DNA from 4 places in the Phyllobacterium sp. SL163 genome. Region 3 is predicted to be linked to each of the others. Evidence: predicted binding sites of a transcription regulator. Region 3 holds the regulator's gene; each other region holds the start of a gene.
The links. Region 3 encodes LexA, which represses DNA repair genes until DNA is damaged. Its sites were predicted from a motif close to TGTTCNNNNTGTGTTCNG; they were not measured.

Region 1 (4,213 bases), on a different contig from region 3:
GCCCGCCCGCTACCGGATGACGCGCTGATCATTTCATCACGGGAGGCGTATGGATCGACAATTGTCTCTAAATCAGGAGAGCCTGTAAGTCAGACAAGCCTTTTCTAGCCAATTACGTGGTATTGCCTCAGCCGCGGCGTGCTAAGTCGGTCAGCGGAGCGTCTGATGGAAGCCCATCTCCTTGTCTCAATAGTCGGTAATCTTGGAGAAATTGTCCGCGGAATCGTCTTCGCCTTCGTCATACCAGCTCGACGTGTCGATAGACGCGACAGCGTCTTGAAACTTGCTCAGAGCAGTCACGGGCGCAGCAAACGATAAACTAAATGGAAAGTTAGTGCTGATTTCCGCACCGTTGTCGTTCCGAAAATCACTCTTTGACCCGTAGGAAAGCTCAATATAAACGTCGCCATCGGCGTGATAGCTTATCAATGTTGCGCCGATTGCCGTTATGGTAAGGCTCGCAACTTTGACAGCTTCGACCATAGTGCGATTAGAGAGGATGTCGATCTCGCTAAATACTTCCTGCGTGAACACTTCGAGCGCGTGCTTGTCTACCGCCTCGGCGACTGCCTGCCTTACGGTCTGGCGACAATCCTCCAAGGTCTCCATCAAAGAAAGATATGTCGCGATCGTCTCGCACGCGAAGACATCAGCCTCCTCGGCAGACGTTCCGATCGTATTCGGCCTGACGTGAGTATATTTGCTAAGCTCATCGATTACCGAAATGACCGCGCCATGGATCTCGCCGGCGTCGAAGCCTAACTCATCAAGAAGAGGATCTGCGATTCCACCCTGAATTGCATAACGCACACGTTGGCGACGTGTCGGACGGCCGTCCTGAGTTTCCGGTTGGAACCAGGAAGATGCGCGAATTTGGTCGTCGGGCGCCATCGTGTGAAGGCTGTGGCCATATAACTCCCGAAAGCCTGATGCGAACTGCGAAAGGCGGAGTGGATTTTCATCAATGGCAAAAGCCATCATAGATCCTTCGACAACCTTTCGGGAAAAGTCGTCGGGTAGAACTTGCTCCAAGGAACCAAGAAGCTCGCCAAGTCGCCCCTCAATCTGAACGTTCGCCGCCATTAAATGCTGATCCTCCACGGGCTGCTTGTCTCGAAGCTTCTAGGTCTTGGCGCACATTTGGTCGGCCGCACGTCCTTGCAGGGCATATTTAATGTGGCAAACCATGGGTTCCGACCTCGAAATGCAGATATACCCTAAGTTTATTTCACCTACCAAAGATAGGATTTTAATACAGCAACATGGAAAAGATCGAATACGTCTATGACGATGCCACCGCGTCGAAAGCTTTCGTCCTCTCGCTCAAACTGAAGGTGATCCGCGAACGCTTCTCCTCGCTCCAACACTGGAATCCTGACAATTGCGCGCTGGTATTGCTAGGGGGTAAGCCAGTCGCCCTTGCTGACTGCAATCGTTCCGAAGACGGCCTTGGAGCCATCTGCGGTTTGATTGCCCGCCCGGGCTTCGGGGGATACGCGGTCAACGCTCTATCCGCATTGAAGCGTCATACGCAGTTGCAACACTGGGCTGCCGCAGTTCGAGCACCCAATCCTGCTGTGTTTGGGATAGCTCGTCGTTATCTCGACGAGCTCTACGATCAGGGTGCTTGGGAAATATCCAATGAATTGATGCTGAAACACGGAGCACTTGGCCACCTTCGTCCTACACCTTTGGTTATTTCCACTTTTCATCTGAGACATTTGCAACTTCCGCCGATCAAAGATTGGAACTCCGCGACCAGACGACAACTTTTGGAAGCTGCCCGATCTCCTGGGACGGTCAATCTCGTTGCGCCGTCAGGCGATAATCTGGGCCCATTGATGATGACGTTGGCATTCGAACTCGCCAACACCGCGGGATTGGTGCGTCAGAATATGACCCGTACTCTTATGTTCATGATGATGGCGATGAACGGGATACAGGTTCCGGATAAAATGGCACGAAAGTTCATCTCGCCGTCGGCACCAGGTGACTTTCAGCAGAGCATTGATGTCGCGCTTGCGTCACTGGATAGGTCCGGAACGCTGCTCTTTTCACCACAGAAAATGGAAGGAAGGCTGCCTTGGAACAATTGACGTAGATCACGGCCGGCAGAAAAAGCCGCCGCTTGAATAGCTCGGCATTCCAACCAATCAACTCTTGATATACCAGAAGCGCAGCTTTTCACCATTCCAATGTTCTCCTTTTGTTCTTTCTATGCTATTCTCTTTGGATTATACCAGATCAGGCTTTTCCGGATGTCACGAAAGATAATTCATATAGACATGGACGCGTTTTATGCGTCAGTGGAGCAACGAGATAATCCGGCGTTGCGCGGCTTGCCGATCGCAGTAGGTGGCTCCGGCACCCGCGGTGTTCTGACGACCGCGAGTTATGAAGCGCGCAAGTTCGGCGTCCATTCGGCAATGCCTTCGGTCACCGCGGCTCGCAAGTGTCCGGACCTTATATTCGTCAAACCGCGGTTTGAAGTCTATCGCGCCGTGTCACAGCAAATCAGAGAGATTTTCTGCGACTACACGCCGCTTGTTGAACCCCTTTCGCTCGACGAGGCTTATCTGGATGTCACCAAGAACCTCAAGGGGATGGAGATTGCGACCGAAATCGCCACGGAGATTCGAGCAAGGATCCTGGCTGTGACCGGCCTGACGGCTTCGGCGGGCATTTCGTACAACAAGTTTCTGGCAAAAATCGCTAGCGACCTCAACAAACCGAATGGGCAGGCCGTCATCGCGCCAAAGAACGGGCCTTCATTCATTGAGCAGCTTCCCGTGAAGAAATTCCATGGTGTCGGCCCCGCAACGGCAGAGAAGATGCATCGGCTAGGTATACAGACCGGCGCGGACCTTAAAGAGCGATCAGTCGAGTTCCTCACTCAACACTTCGGCAAGGCAGGCACGTACTTCTATGGCATCGCGCGCGGACTTGATACCCGGGAAGTGCAACCTGATCGAGTGAGAAAATCGATCGGCGCCGAGGACACGTTCCCCGAAGACGTTTTTGAACTCGAGACTGCACGCGAGCAATTGCACCCACTCGTATCTAAGGTGTGCCAGTTCTGTAACAACAATGACACCGGGGCAAAGACCGTAACGCTGAAGGTCAAGTATTCCGACTTTCAGACGATTACCCGTAGCCGAACATCGCCTATAGCCAATCGCACCGAGGCTTCCGTCTGGATGGTGCTGGAGCCTTTGCTCCAATCCGTATTTCCGACAAGAAAGGGTATCCGTCTGCTCGGTGTCAGCCTTGGAAGCTTGGAGGGAGCAGATCAGAATCCGCAGCTTGATCTTGCTATCTAATTCCAGGGAAAGGGCTAAGGCTTGCCACCCAGGTCGTATCCACCAAGATCTTCGCTGAGTGCGGTCAGACGATCCAGCGCCGCCAGGCGTTTAGCATCACGCGTGGTCTTGAACGCTTCAACATCATTGGCACGAAGCCTGCGATGCGTTCCGACCTTCTCTGCACCAATTTCACCCCGATCGATCAAGCGAACGAGATATTGGCGAGATACGCTCAAAATCTCGGCTGCTTCTTGGGTAGACAAAAGCTCTTCATCCGCAAGCACGGTGACCTGTCGTCCTTCCGCCACCAACTCGGCGGCGCGGAACATCACGTCGGCTAGCACACTCGGCAATTCCACCGACTCGCCATTGACGAGGACGATCTTTACGGACCCTGCCTGCTTGGTGGACCGGGAGACGAGCATATTCGCGAGGCGCGCAGCAGCGGTTCTCTCCATGGGGAGAACTGTGCTAGACGACTGTTCCGATCTTCCTGAGGAAGGATTGCGATGTGATGTAACCATGGACGCAATATGGTCCATAAACGCTATAAACGCAACCTTCCCGTTTTCATAGCGAACACGGTGGCTGGGGCCCTACGCATGCTCGACTTGATGTGCGCCGCTGGCCGATCTAAGTTTCGGCCTTTCCATAGTATGCGACGTCGCGCTTGAAGATCGAAGGCGTCAAACAGAGCGGCGACAGTGAAATGATAACCGTAGTCCTGGACGCAAATGTCCTTTACCCAATGCTCTTGCGCGACACCCTCCTGCGATGCGCTGCCGCCGGGCTCTTTCAAATCCGTTGGTCCTCCAAGATTCTCGAGGAGATGACAAGCAATCTGGTGAGAGACTACGGCATGCCTGCGGAGGCAGCCGACGCATTACGCCAAATTATGGATGAAGCGTTCC
Region 2 (4,213 bases), 190 kb from region 3:
CCGACTTGAACAGGGTTTCGATCAGGAAGGTGGATTTGCCGCCGCCGGAAACACCGGTCACGGCCGTAAAGGTGCCAAGCGGAATTTCCGCCGACACATTCTTCAGGTTGTTGCCGCGCGCGCCGACAATCTTGATGCGTTTCTTGTTCAACTTGCGCCGCTCGGACGGCACGGCCACCTCGATCGCGCCGGACAGATATTTGCCGGTCAGCGACTTCGGGCTTGCCATGATATCGGCTGGCGTTCCGGAAGCGATGATTTCACCGCCATGAATACCGGCAGCCGGTCCGATATCGACGACATAGTCGGCAGTGAGGATCGCGTCCTCATCGTGTTCCACCACGATCACGGTGTTGCCGAGATCGCGCAGGTGCCGCAGGGTCTTGAGAAGCTGCTCGTTGTCGCGCTGATGCAGGCCGATGGACGGCTCATCCAGAACGTAGAGCACGCCGGTCAACCCGGAGCCGATCTGCGACGCCAGCCGGATGCGCTGGCTCTCGCCGCCCGACAGCGTGCCGGAATTGCGCGACAGGGCGAGGTAATCCAAGCCGACATCGTTCAAAAAGCGCAGGCGCTCGCGGATTTCCTTGAGGATGCGTGCCGCGATTTCCGTCTGCTTGTCATTGAAACTCTTGTCGATGTCACTGAACCAGGCATCCGCATGGCGGATCGACTTTTCCGTGATCTGGCCGATATGCAGGCCGCCGATCTTCACCGCCAGCGCTTCCGGCTTCAGGCGATAGCCGCCGCAGGCCGGGCAGGGCGTGCCGGACATGAAGCGCTCGATTTCCTCGCGCGACCAGGCCGAATCCGTTTCCTTCCAGCGGCGCTCCAGATTGGGAATGACGCCTTCGAACGGTTTCGTTGTCTTGTAGGAGCGCAGCCCGTCATCGTAGGAAAAATGTACCTCGCGGCTGCCGGTGCCGTAAAGAATGGCCTTTTGCGCGTCTTCGTTGATGTCGCGCCAGCGGTCGCCCAGCTTGAAGCCGTAGCTGCTGCCCAGGGCGTCCAATGTCTGGTTGTAATAGGGCGAGCTCGACTTCGACCAAGGGGCAATGGCGCCATTCTTCAGCGTCAGGCTTTCATCCGGCACGATCAGGTTGGGATCGATGGCCTTCTGGGTGCCGAGACCATCGCAGGTCGGACAGGCGCCGAACGGATTGTTGAACGAGAACAGGCGCGGTTCGATTTCGGCAATGGTGAAGCCGGAAACCGGGCAGGCAAACTTTTCCGAGAACATCAAACGCTCGTGCGTTTCGTTCTTGGATTTGTTGGCGGATTCCCCGGATGTCTCGTCGGCGGGCAACGGCTTGTCGGCGAATTCCGCCAGGGCAATGCCGTCGGCAAGCTTGAGCGCGGTTTCAAGGCTGTCCGCCAGACGTGCGGAGATGTCCGGGCGGACGACAACGCGGTCGACGACCACATCGATGTCGTGCTTGTATTTCTTGTCGAGGGCCGGAACGTCGGCGATCTCGTAGAATATCCCGTCGACTTTCACGCGCTGGAAGCCGCGCTTCTGCAGATCGGCCAGTTCCTTGCGGTATTCGCCTTTGCGGCCGCGCACGATGGGAGCGAGAATGAACAGGCGGGTGCCTTCATCCTGCGCCAGAACACGGTCCACCATCTGGCTGACGGTCTGACTTTCAATCGGCAGGCCGGTTGCCGGCGAATAGGGGATGCCGACGCGCGCATAGAGCAGGCGCAGATAGTCGTAGATTTCCGTGACGGTGCCGACGGTGGAGCGCGGGTTGCGGCTTGTCGTCTTCTGCTCGATGGAAATGGCCGGAGACAGGCCATCGATCTGGTCGACATCGGGCTTCTGCATCATCTCCAGAAACTGCCGGGCATAGGCCGACAGGCTCTCGACATAACGCCGCTGGCCTTCCGCATAGATGGTATCGAAGGCAAGCGAAGATTTGCCCGATCCCGACAGGCCGGTCATGACAATCAGCTTGTCGCGCGGCAGATCGAGGTCGATGTTCTTCAAATTGTGTTCGCGGGCACCACGAATGGATATAAATTTCTGATCGCTCATGACTGTCACGCCGTTATGGGGGAGGAACTGGCTCGCTGGCCGGAGTCTTTCCCTTATTTAGAAAGTCTCCAGCAGATTGCGAGGCCGCACCTGGGTTGGAATCACCATAGCCATGTTGACATCCATAGAGCAAGTGATAGAACAAAAAAAGAACAAATATTGCGGGCGAGGTAAAACCGGCGTAAAATCTGGGAGTTCCGTGCCTGACAAGCCAGACAGGCACGGGATAAGGGCATTGAACGGATAAGTGCGCGTGCAAGCCTACTGACAGATTTGTCAGGAGAGTGTCAGTTGCCACTGAATTGTCAGGAGGCTGGCGGCATTGGTGGTCGAAGCGAGCAGTATTTTGTGGATAGAGCCAGACAGTTGCCCGCGCAATGAGCGGCTTCTGTATGATGGCGCCAAATCGAAAAGCTAATTTTGTGGAGTATTTTTATGGCTGGCAGTGTCAACAAGGTAATTTTGGTCGGTAATCTTGGCGCTGATCCGGAAGTCCGGCGTCTTGGTTCAGGCGATCCGGTGGTCAATCTGCGCATTGCCACCTCGGAAAGCTGGCGCGACAAGAACAGCGGCGAGCGCAAGGAAAAGACCGAATGGCACAGCGTCGTCATTTTCAACGACAATCTGGCCAAGGTGGCTGAACAGTATCTCAAGAAGGGCATGAAGGTTTATCTGGAAGGCGCGCTGCAGACCCGCAAGTGGCAGGACCAGACGGGCAATGACCGTTATTCGACGGAAATCGTCCTGCAGAAGTTCCGCGGTGAATTGCAGATGCTCGATTCACGCGGCGAGGGTGCCGGTTCTGGCGGCGGCCGCTCGTTCGACAATTCGAGCCGGGGCCAGGTCTCCGACAATGGCGATTATGGTTCGGATTTCGGCCGTTCCAGCGCTTCGCCGTCCAGCGGTGGCGGCAATGCAGGTGGCAACTTCTCGCGCGATCTCGACGACGAGATCCCGTTCTGAGCCTGTTCTGTAAGCCATTGCCGGTTTGATCATGCTTGTTGATTTGGGCGTGTATGCCGGATTGTTCGCGGCCGCTTTTGCGGCCGCAACCATTTTGCCGATGCAGTCGGAGGCGCTGCTTGCCGGACTGCTGCTCTCGCATTCCTATCCGGCAATCGCATTGATCGCTGTTGCCAGCGTGGGCAACGTCCTTGGCTCGGTGGTCAATTGGCTGCTTGGGCGCGGGATCGATCAGTTCCGCCACAGCAAATGGTTCCCGGCCAGCGAGGCGCAGCTCGACCGTGCCACAGGCTGGTACCAGCGCTATGGCAAGTGGACCCTGCTGTTGAGCTGGGCACCCGTGATCGGCGATCCGCTGACGCTGATTGCCGGGGTGTTGCGCGAGCCGCTCTGGAGTTTTGTGCTCTTGGTCTCTATTGCCAAGACTGTGCGGTATCTCGTTGTATTCGCGCTCGTATCCGGCTGGTAGCGCCGGTGTTACGGGTGCATCCTGGCGCCCTTGGTGATCTTGTCGACGATCTTCTTCTCCGCGTGCAGCGCAATGCCGACAACCCTCGCATCATCCGGTGCAAACCGGGCAAACACGGCGCGATTGGCCTGATCATATCCGGTTGAAAACATCTCCTCGATATACAGGCAGGATTTGACCTCGCGTTCGAGCGAGCGGCGGTGGATGGCCGACAGGGTTGCCTGATCCGCCGTGAGCACGATCATCGGCTGGATGGGCAAGGGATGATAATGATGGCCGGCCCGATCCATATAGGGGTCGCCGATCAATCCGGGGGACTGGGCGACAACGCCGCTTGCCAGGAATGACGAGACGTTGAGTTTCTGCCATGTCGCAAGATCGTCACGCACGACAATTGTAATTTTCGTATCAAACACCAAATCTAGGTCTCCATTCATGGATCGAGTCTGCCGGATGCCGGGTGAAAATCTAAAAGAGGAAGTGCTGCGCGGTCTTGGACGTTTGTGCGAGCGTCCGGCGCACGATGCCATCCTGTCGGCGCCATCCAATCCGGGTGTCGAGCGCATGGAAGCGCGTTTCACCGGCGATGCCTTCGAACCGCACCGGCACGATACCTATGCCATCGGCGTGACGCTGCACGGCGTCCAGACATTCCGCTATCGCGGGGAAAAGCGGCAAAGCCTTCCCGGCAACATCATGGTTCTGCATCCCGATGAGGTGCATGATGGCGGGGCAGGCACCGATGA
Region 3 (4,213 bases):
TGTTTATTATTTGGAGTCATATCTGCATTGCCTGAACAGACCGTACTGGATTGCTTGCCATGAAACTCAAGGAACTGGCTGAACAACTGGGCCTCTCGCAAACGACCGTCAGTCGCGCCCTGAACGGCTATCCTGAAGTCAACAAGGCGACGCGCGAACGCGTCAGCCAGGCGGCTCTCAAATTCGGTTACAGCGCCAATGCCAATGCCCGGCGCCTTGCCATCGGCCGCATCGGCGCCATCGGCATCCTGATGCCGCGCGACCGCAGCGAACGTTTCGGTCCGCACACCAGCGAGTTCTTTTCCGGTCTGGCCGAGCAGCTGTCGCAGCACGAAATGGACCTGCTGATGAGCCCGAGCATCAACAATGACGAGCTTGCGGCCTACCGGCGGCTGATTTCCAGCAAGCGCGTGGACGGCATCATCGTCACCGGCCCCACCCTGATGGACGAGCGGGTTGCCATGCTGACGGAAGCGAAATTTCCCTTTGTGCTGCACGGGCGAACCAATATCGCCGCCCCGCATGCCTGGCTCGATATCGACAATGCCGGCGCCTTCCGGCAGGCGGCATCGCACCTGATCGATCTCGGCCACCGGCATATCGCGATGATCGACGGGCTGAAGGGCCACACCTTTTCCGAACACCGCGAAATGGGTTATCGCGAAGCATTGCTGGAGCGCGGCATTGCCGTCGATCCGCGCTTCATCGTGCATGAGCGTTTTTCCGACGAAACCGGTTTTCATGAGGCGCAGCGGCTTTTGTCCTATACGCCGCATCCGACCGCCATTCTCGCCGGCTCGATGATGACGGCGCTCGGCATTTTCCGCGCCATCCGTTCAAAAGGCTACGAACTCGGCAAGGAAGTTTCGGTGATCGCCCATGACGACGTGTTCCCCTATCTCAATGCCAGCAACATGGTCCCCGCCATGACCACCACCCGGTCGTCGATCCGCTCCGCCGGGTCGCGTATCGCCGAACTGCTGGTGCGCGTCCTTGACGGCGAGCCGGTCGAGAACATCCACGAGATATGGCCGGTCGAACTCATCCTGCGCCAATCGAGCGGTCCGCCCGTCGCCCCGCGCCGGTGAGTGCCTAGCCCAATTCGAAGGTTGTGATGCCAAAAATCCGGTCGAGCGGCAATTCGGGCGCCGGTCCGCGATACATGCGTGCGGTTTCGAACACCGGCGCCAGACCGTACCGGTCGCACAGGCGCCGCGCGGCCCCATTGGTCCCGGGAATATCCAGAAAGACCTGTGCATCCCCGGCCTTTGCTGCGAGCGATTGAAACAGCCGGTCGGCGATCTCTTCGGTTTCGGCAAACAAGGGACCGATTTTGCAACCCTCGCGGCATGCGCGCACGACGCCATACCCCGCGATTTTTCCGTCGGCAATGCAGGCCAGGCCGTGGCGCGAGCCGGACGGGCCGAGCCAGGCACGGATAAACGATTCCCGTGGTTCGGGATTGAATTGACGGTCATAGGCGGCGACGGCGCCGATCCATTGCGCATCGATGGCGACGATATCGTCGCTGACGGGTGCCCTGCAGCCGGGGGCGCCGCCATAGCGGTAATTCGCATGGGCATAGACAAACCCCGACTTCCGATAGTTTTCCTGCTGGGCAACGACACCATCAAGGCCGATGGTCTGTCCGGCAAATCCGCTCAGCACATCCTGCCAGAGCGACCAGCCGAAACCCAGCCCGCGCGATTGCGGACGCACCATGTAGAAGCCGAGAAAGCCGTAGTCTCTCGCATAGCGGACCAGCGAGACCGCTGCCGTCAGTTCATCATTGACCTCAAGCACGTGATAGCCTTTGGGGTCCGCGGCCCAGAATGCGTCCGCATCGTCCAAACCGGGGTTCCAGCCCTCGGCAGCTGCCCAGTCGATGATGGTGTCAAGGTCCTGGCGCTCGGCGATTCGGATGAAAGCTGTCATGATATTGTGATATCCAGTTGGAAACCGACGGAACAGTACCCTGAACGGGTGCATTTCTGCCCCCACATGCTTCGTAACCAAGCTTCCAGCATTGCCGCAACGGAATATTAAGCACTTGTAGAACAATGCTGGAACAGATAGTGTTTGTTCTGGTTTTGTTTTTCCGATTCCCTGCTAAAGGATCGCCGATGCTCACGCGTAAACAACATGAACTTCTTCTCTTCATTCATGAGCGTCTGAAGGAGACGGGCATTCCGCCATCCTTCGACGAAATGAAGGATGCGCTGGATCTGGCCTCCAAATCCGGCATTCACCGGCTGATCACTGCGCTGGAAGAGCGCGGCTTCATTCGCCGGCTTGCGAACAGGGCACGTGCGCTGGAAGTCCTGCGCCTGCCGGACTCCATCGCACCCGGCCTCAACAGCCAGAGAAAGTTCGAGCCGAGTGTCATCGAGGGCAGTCTCGGACGTAATGTTGCGCCGCCCAAACCGCAGCCGCGCGCCTCCAACGACATGGATATGCCTGCCAATGTCAGCATTCCGGTCATGGGCCGGATTGCCGCCGGTGTGCCGATTTCCGCGATCCAGAACCAGACCCACATGCTGAGCCTTCCGCCTGATATGATCGGCAGCGGTGAACATTATGCGCTTGAGGTCAAGGGCGACTCGATGATCGAAGCGGGCATTTTTGATGGCGATACCGTCGTCATCAAGCGCGGCGACACCGCAAGCCCAGGCGAAATCATCGTTGCGCTGGTCGATGATGAGGAAGCCACGCTCAAGCGGTTCCGCCGCAAGGGTGCCTCGATTGCCCTGGAAGCCGCCAACCCTGCCTATGAAACGCGGATTTTCGGACCGGACCGCGTGCGGGTGCAGGGCAAGCTCGTCGGCCTGATCCGCCGTTACTGATCGGCCGCCGCGTCCCGTTCGGCATTGTCCGGGATGCCTTCGATCGCGTGGGCCTTGCGTGAACGCTCCGGCCGGTTGCGCGCCGCATTGGAATGGATGCGGTACGTGTTCCAGGGTCGGTCGGGCGGACCGATCGCCCAGGTCAGGCGGGCCGACTGCCCCCTTTGCTCCATCGCTTCTACGGCTTTCGATAGATCCGTCACGTCACCCTGCCCTTGCCCGCCGGAACCGAACCGGATTTCCGCAGCACCGTTCAGGGCGAGATCGCGGCGCGTGATCACCATCGGGCCGGGAACGGGGCAACCGGTGTTCACACCGGCAAAGCCCAGCACGACGATGTTTCCCTCGCTGCAGGCGGGGTTCCTTTGCGCGGGATCATCCGTATAGGCGATGATGAGACCGCCCGGTTCGCGCGCCAGGCAGAGCTTTCCGGCGCATTCGAAGGCACCCTCCGCTGCCTCTTTGCCGATCCGCGCCGGTTTGACGATCTGTTCCAGCCCAAAACCCTGCCGCCAGTTGTTTAACGTGAAGGCGCCGCCCTGCGGGCGATTGATCATCAATGCCGCGCCATTGCGCACACCGGCCAGCCGGCCATCCTCCGACAGGACGATATCCGGCGGCGCTGTGCGTGCCATGATCAGGATGGCCGCAGCAAACAGCGGCAGGCTGCACAGACGCAACCACGACGTCGTGAGAAGCAGGATCACAAGTGCCACGCTCATCAGGATAAGGCTCGGCTGCGGCATCGGACCGAGATTACCCGAGGGCGAGAGTGCGGCAACGTGATGGGCGATGAACACCACCAGCTTGATGCCGCGTTCCATGACGGCGAACGGCAGGAAATCCAGATCGAACGGCATCAGCAACAGCGCCAATACGGCGAAGGGCATGACCAGCACCGAGACCACGGGCAAGGCAAAGGCGTTGCCGATCAGCCCGAGCGGTGCGGTATTGTTGAAATGATAGGCGGCAAAGATCGCACTGGCCGAACCGGCGACCAGGGATGTCAGCGCGACATCACTGATATGATCGCCGATCTTACCGGGCAGCCGCAACAACAGGTTGTTGCCGGAGGCACGCCGCGCGGTCCGGCCGGCCCTGCGCGGCGACCACCAGCCGTAGAATGCGATCAGTGCGGCGGTGGCCGAGTACGACATCTGGAAGCTTGGTCCCATCACCTCGTGCGGCGCGATGGCAATGGTTACCAAGGCGGCCAGGGCAACATTGCGCAATGACAAGGCAGCCCGGTCCACGGTCATGGCGACAAGCATGACTGCCAGCATGACAAAGCTGCGCTGGGCCGCCACGTCGATCCCCGAGAGCAGCAGATAGAATGCCGATGCCAGCAGCGCTGCGCATGCCGAAAATTT
Region 4 (4,213 bases), on a different contig from region 3:
GCTGCGTCCTGGCGCGTGATACCGGCATCGCGCAGCAAATGTTCACCCGGCTTGCGCGACAATACCGCGAGTTGGCGAGCCTCGCGATCAGCGATCTGCAAACCCTTCCAAAGATTTGAAAACAAGCAGAAAACAGACATGGAGATGATCTCGAATGGTGAATAATCACCATGCTTGCCGCAAGCATTGACATACATCAAACGAATAGAAATTATGCCTGTCATTCGAATTTTTAATTGCAGGGAACACCATGAACCCGCCGCTCGACAGCGATCTGCTCCGCACGTTCCTGGCCGTGGCAACGGCCGGCAATGTCACCCGCGCGGCGGAAAGGATCGGGCGCACGCAATCGGCCGTGAGCGTCCAGATCAAACGGCTTGAGGAGGTTCTGGGAGAAAGCGTTTTTGCCCGCGGCTCGCGCGGCGTTGCGCTGACCGCCCAGGGCGAAGCACTGCTCGTCAACGCGCAGCGCATCGTCGCGCTGCTCGATGAAACCATGGCGACGATCCGGGCCAAGCCGCTTGGCGGCCCCGTGCGGATCGGCCTTCCCGAAGAATATGGCTACACGATCCTGCCGCGCGCCCTCGCCGCCTTTGCCAGCCAGCATCCGCAAGTGGAGGTAACGGTCAAATGCGGATATTCGGCGCAGCAACTGGCCGCACTGGATGCGGACGAGCTTGATCTTGCCGTCATATTCAACTGGGAGCCGCCGGCAACCGGCGAGGTTCTGTTTATCGACCCGACCGTCTGGGTCACCTCGGAGGTGCATTGCGTGCATGAAATCACGCCCGTTCCCATCGCGATCTACGAGCGCTCGGACTGGTGCAGGAAATTCGCCATGGGATCGCTGGAGCGCAACAGGATCGATTATCGCGTGGCCTACAGCTGCGATACGGGCGGAGGCTTGAAAATAGCAGCGGTTTCCGGCCTTGCCATCGCCCCGCTCGCGCGCAGCAACATCCCGCCGGGCTGCCGCGAACTGACGGAAGCAGAGGGATTTCCGGTCATTGATTCATCGAATGTCGTGCTGCGGCGCAATCCGCGGATGATGAGCCCTGCGATTGACGGCATGGCCAAGGTGATCCGCGATGCGTTCCAGCCGATGGGCTGAGCCATTGTTGTCTCGTGCCGCTGTGGCTTGAGCGCTCATGCGTGGTTCGACAAGCTCACCATGAGGGAGAGTGAGGATTGCAGGGAGTTAGGTTCTGCAACGTTTGTGATTAACCTTGCACCAACCCACTTCCCTCATGGTGAGCTTGTCGAACCACGCACCAGGCATCTGCAGTTCAGTGTGTGGTCATCCATTCGCGGGCTTCGCGCATGGCCGTTGCCAGATCGGCCTTGGACATGGTTTTCACCAGTTCGGCGCGCAGTTCCGCAGCCCGGTCGCTGCCTTTGATGGCCGCAATGTTGAACCATTTATGCGCGGCGACATGATCAACGGCACAGTCACGGCCCGTGGCATACATGATGCCCATTTCAAAGAGGATGTCCGTTTCTGCGGTGCCGCCGACATGTCCGGCATCGATATTCTGAAGATCAAAGCGTGCCATTTTACCGAGTCCCTGTTTAAACCGATAAGCCCTGTTAGACTTCTGAGAACCGCCTGATTTGTTTGTTTTGGCGTGCTCTTTCGATGTTTTCGAGAATGCCACACAGCCCTCAAATTGCTGTTAAGGGGCATGATTAACTGGAGCCAAACAAAACAAAAACAACTGGTAAACTTCGGAATTCATTAAATATATCGCCCCAGCAATTGCAGGCATTTGGATCAAATTCGCTTAAAATGCCAATGTCCGATTTCAAGCCTTTGCTAACCAAGGCACAGCTTCTTTTTGCCGGGCTTGGAGCCATTCACACAGAAATCTCCTCTCCGTTCCGCAACGCCTGCCTGCAAAAAAGCCCGGCTGCGAGCACGCATAAGGCTTCCTTTCAGGGTTTTTTTGAATTACGTTTACGTAAGGGACATGCAAATGGACGCGGAGAGACCCCATTTGCCGCACAACCCTTATCGGGAGGAACATATGAATCGCAAACTCTTATTGGCATGCGCCGGCGTTGTATTGATGGCAGGTCCGGCACTGGCCGAGGAACCGATCGTCGGCACGTGGAAGCGGCCGACAGGTACGCTCATCCAGTACTCGTCCTGCGGCGCCGACAAGTATTGCGGCACGGTCTTGACCGGCGAATACAAGGGCAAATCCATCGGCGAGATGTCCGGCAAGGGCGGGTCCTACAAGGGACAGGTCAACAAGCTTGACGAGGGCAAGACTTATAATGGTAAGGCCAGCGTCAGTGGCAACACCCTGTCCCTGTCCGGTTGCGTGCTGGGCGGGCTCATCTGCAAGAGCGAAAGCCTGACACGCCAGTAATTTTCAGACGGCATGCCAAACCCCGTGAAAGCGTAGAGCTCTCGCGGGGTTTTTGTTTGCTTGCGCCAGATATGGCCGGCCCGTCCGGGTTGCGCCTTCTTGCGATGCGCTTACCGCTGCCCGTACCGTGCGCCGAAACCCCAAGGCGTGCACCGCTTGCCCTCTCCAGGTCTTTGAACGCGGCTTCGATATCCCGCTCCTTCGCTGCGCCCGCCGGTCTGATCGACAGCGACAGGGCCGGAACAACCGGCATGGACCCAACACGTGCAGCGCGGCGTGTAATATGACCTGACATGTCTCATCTGCGTCTCCGGCATCGTGAATCGCAAGGCGGTCCTTGCCGGAGCGGAAACTGATGCCGGATGTGGCGCTTTCCAAGGAAAATGTGTGACGCAAAAAAGTACGCCCCGGCAATGTTGACGTTGGCAAAATCAGAGTGTATTAAACCAAAAGGTTATTTAACCTATGAGTTAGGTAATATCCGTTCGGAATGGGAAGGAAGAGGAACCATGACCGCAGCGCTGGCCCGCAGGGACAATGATCGCGAACTGACAATCGTCCGAATCGTCGATGCGCCGGTGGCGCTCGTTTTCAAGGTCTGGTCACAGCCGGAGCATGTCGTGCGCTGGTGGGGGCCGAAGAATTTCACCTGCCCGAACTGCCAGATCGATTTCAGGGAGGGCGGTGCCTATCGCTCGTCCATCCGCTCTCCCGATGGCGAGGATGCCTGGATGGTCGGCCGTTACACGCGGATCGTCGAGCCGGAGCGGATCGTCTTCACCTTTGCCTGGGAGGATAGCGATGGCCTGCGCGGGCCGCAGACATTGGTAACCGTCACCATGAGCGCGCAGGGACAGCGCACGCGGCTCGTCTTCCATCAGGCACCGTTCGATTCCGCCGGCGACCGGGATTCGCATGAGAATGGCTGGACCGAATGCATGGAACGGCTGGAGGCCTATGTCGAGCCGCTGGGCCGCCTTCACTGAGGAGCGCATGCCCTCGCTTATGGACTGATTATCGCTTGAGCCAATATCAAGGAGGAAACGATGAACACCCATGCACACCCTGACGACCGCAAGGTTGTTTCCCGCGCCGAGTGGGACGAGGCCAGAAAAGCCTTTCTGCTGAAGGAAAAGGCCTTCACCAAACAGCGCGATGCCCTGAACCGTGAGCGCCGTGCGCTTCCGATGGTCCGGATCGACAAGGATTATGTTTTCGAGGGGCCGAAGGGCAAACTCGGCCTGTCCGATTTGTTCGAGGGGCGCCGCCAGTTGATCGTCTATCATTTCATGCTGGGACCGGGCGAAGGCGAAGGCTGCCCCGGATGCTCCTTCCTTGCCGACAGTATCGGCAATCTGGCACATCTGCACGCCCGCGACACCACGCTGGTCGCCGTCTCGCGCGCACCTGTCGCCGAAATCGAAGCTTACAGAAGACGCATGGGCTGGACCTTCCCGTGGATGTCGTCGCATGACAGCGATTTCAACTATGATTTTCACGTGACATTGGACGAGGCCGTCATGCCGCCCGTCTACAATTACACCACGGCCGAGGAATATGAGCGCAAGGGCATGCCCTGGTTCATGCGGGGCGAACAGCCGGGAACCAGTGTCTTCCTGCGCGACGGCGATACGGTCTACCACACCTATTCAAGCTATGGACGCGGCGGCGACCTGCAGCTGGGCACCTACAACTATCTCGACCTGACGCCGCTCGGCCGGCAGGAGGGCTGGGACGGCACGCCCGATCTTGGCGGTCTCGGCAAGAACTGGGTCAAGCGCCATGACGAATATGCCGGCACCGCCAAATCCGCCGACGATAGCTGCTGTCACTGATTTCGA

Region 1: a site for LexA is predicted at 2,197-2,214, ahead of dinB (DNA polymerase IV). Genes of this name have one in related genera too.
Region 2: a site for LexA is predicted at 2,173-2,190, ahead of uvrA (excinuclease ABC subunit UvrA). Genes of this name have one in related genera too.
Region 4: a site for LexA is predicted at 1,697-1,714, ahead of ACP7B1_RS16300 (sel1 repeat family protein). Genes of this name have one in related genera too.

The regions. Positions count from the first base shown of each region.
Region 1 covers NZ_JAFCVE010000013.1:7,074-11,286, reverse strand. Annotated here, with positions in the region: gene ACP7B1_RS23360 (SOS response-associated peptidase) at 1-108, shown strand, start outside; gene ACP7B1_RS23355 (hypothetical protein) at 187-1,083, opposite strand; gene ACP7B1_RS23350 (hypothetical protein) at 1,263-2,096, shown strand; gene dinB (DNA polymerase IV) at 2,259-3,320, shown strand; gene ACP7B1_RS23340 (excisionase family DNA-binding protein) at 3,335-3,760, opposite strand; gene ACP7B1_RS23335 (PIN domain-containing protein) at 3,973-4,213, shown strand, end outside.
Region 2 covers NZ_JAFCVE010000003.1:354,107-358,319, reverse strand. Annotated here, with positions in the region: gene uvrA (excinuclease ABC subunit UvrA) at 1-2,035, opposite strand, end outside; gene ACP7B1_RS08570 (single-stranded DNA-binding protein) at 2,471-2,998, shown strand; gene ACP7B1_RS08565 (YqaA family protein) at 3,030-3,467, shown strand; gene ACP7B1_RS08560 (DUF2000 family protein) at 3,476-3,883, opposite strand; gene ACP7B1_RS08555 (AraC family transcriptional regulator) at 3,903-4,213, shown strand, end outside.
Region 3 covers NZ_JAFCVE010000003.1:168,544-172,756, reverse strand. Annotated here, with positions in the region: gene ACP7B1_RS07580 (substrate-binding domain-containing protein) at 60-1,088, shown strand; gene ACP7B1_RS07575 (GNAT family N-acetyltransferase) at 1,093-1,935, opposite strand; gene lexA (transcriptional repressor LexA) at 2,124-2,843, shown strand; gene ACP7B1_RS07565 (ComEC/Rec2 family competence protein) at 2,837-4,213, opposite strand, start outside.
Region 4 covers NZ_JAFCVE010000007.1:59,796-64,008, reverse strand. Annotated here, with positions in the region: gene ACP7B1_RS16310 (hypothetical protein) at 1-224, opposite strand, end outside; gene ACP7B1_RS16305 (LysR family transcriptional regulator) at 251-1,111, shown strand; gene ACP7B1_RS16300 (sel1 repeat family protein) at 1,287-1,553, opposite strand; gene ACP7B1_RS16295 (DUF2147 domain-containing protein) at 2,025-2,372, shown strand; gene ACP7B1_RS16290 (SRPBCC family protein) at 2,882-3,358, shown strand; gene ACP7B1_RS16285 (DUF899 domain-containing protein) at 3,419-4,207, shown strand.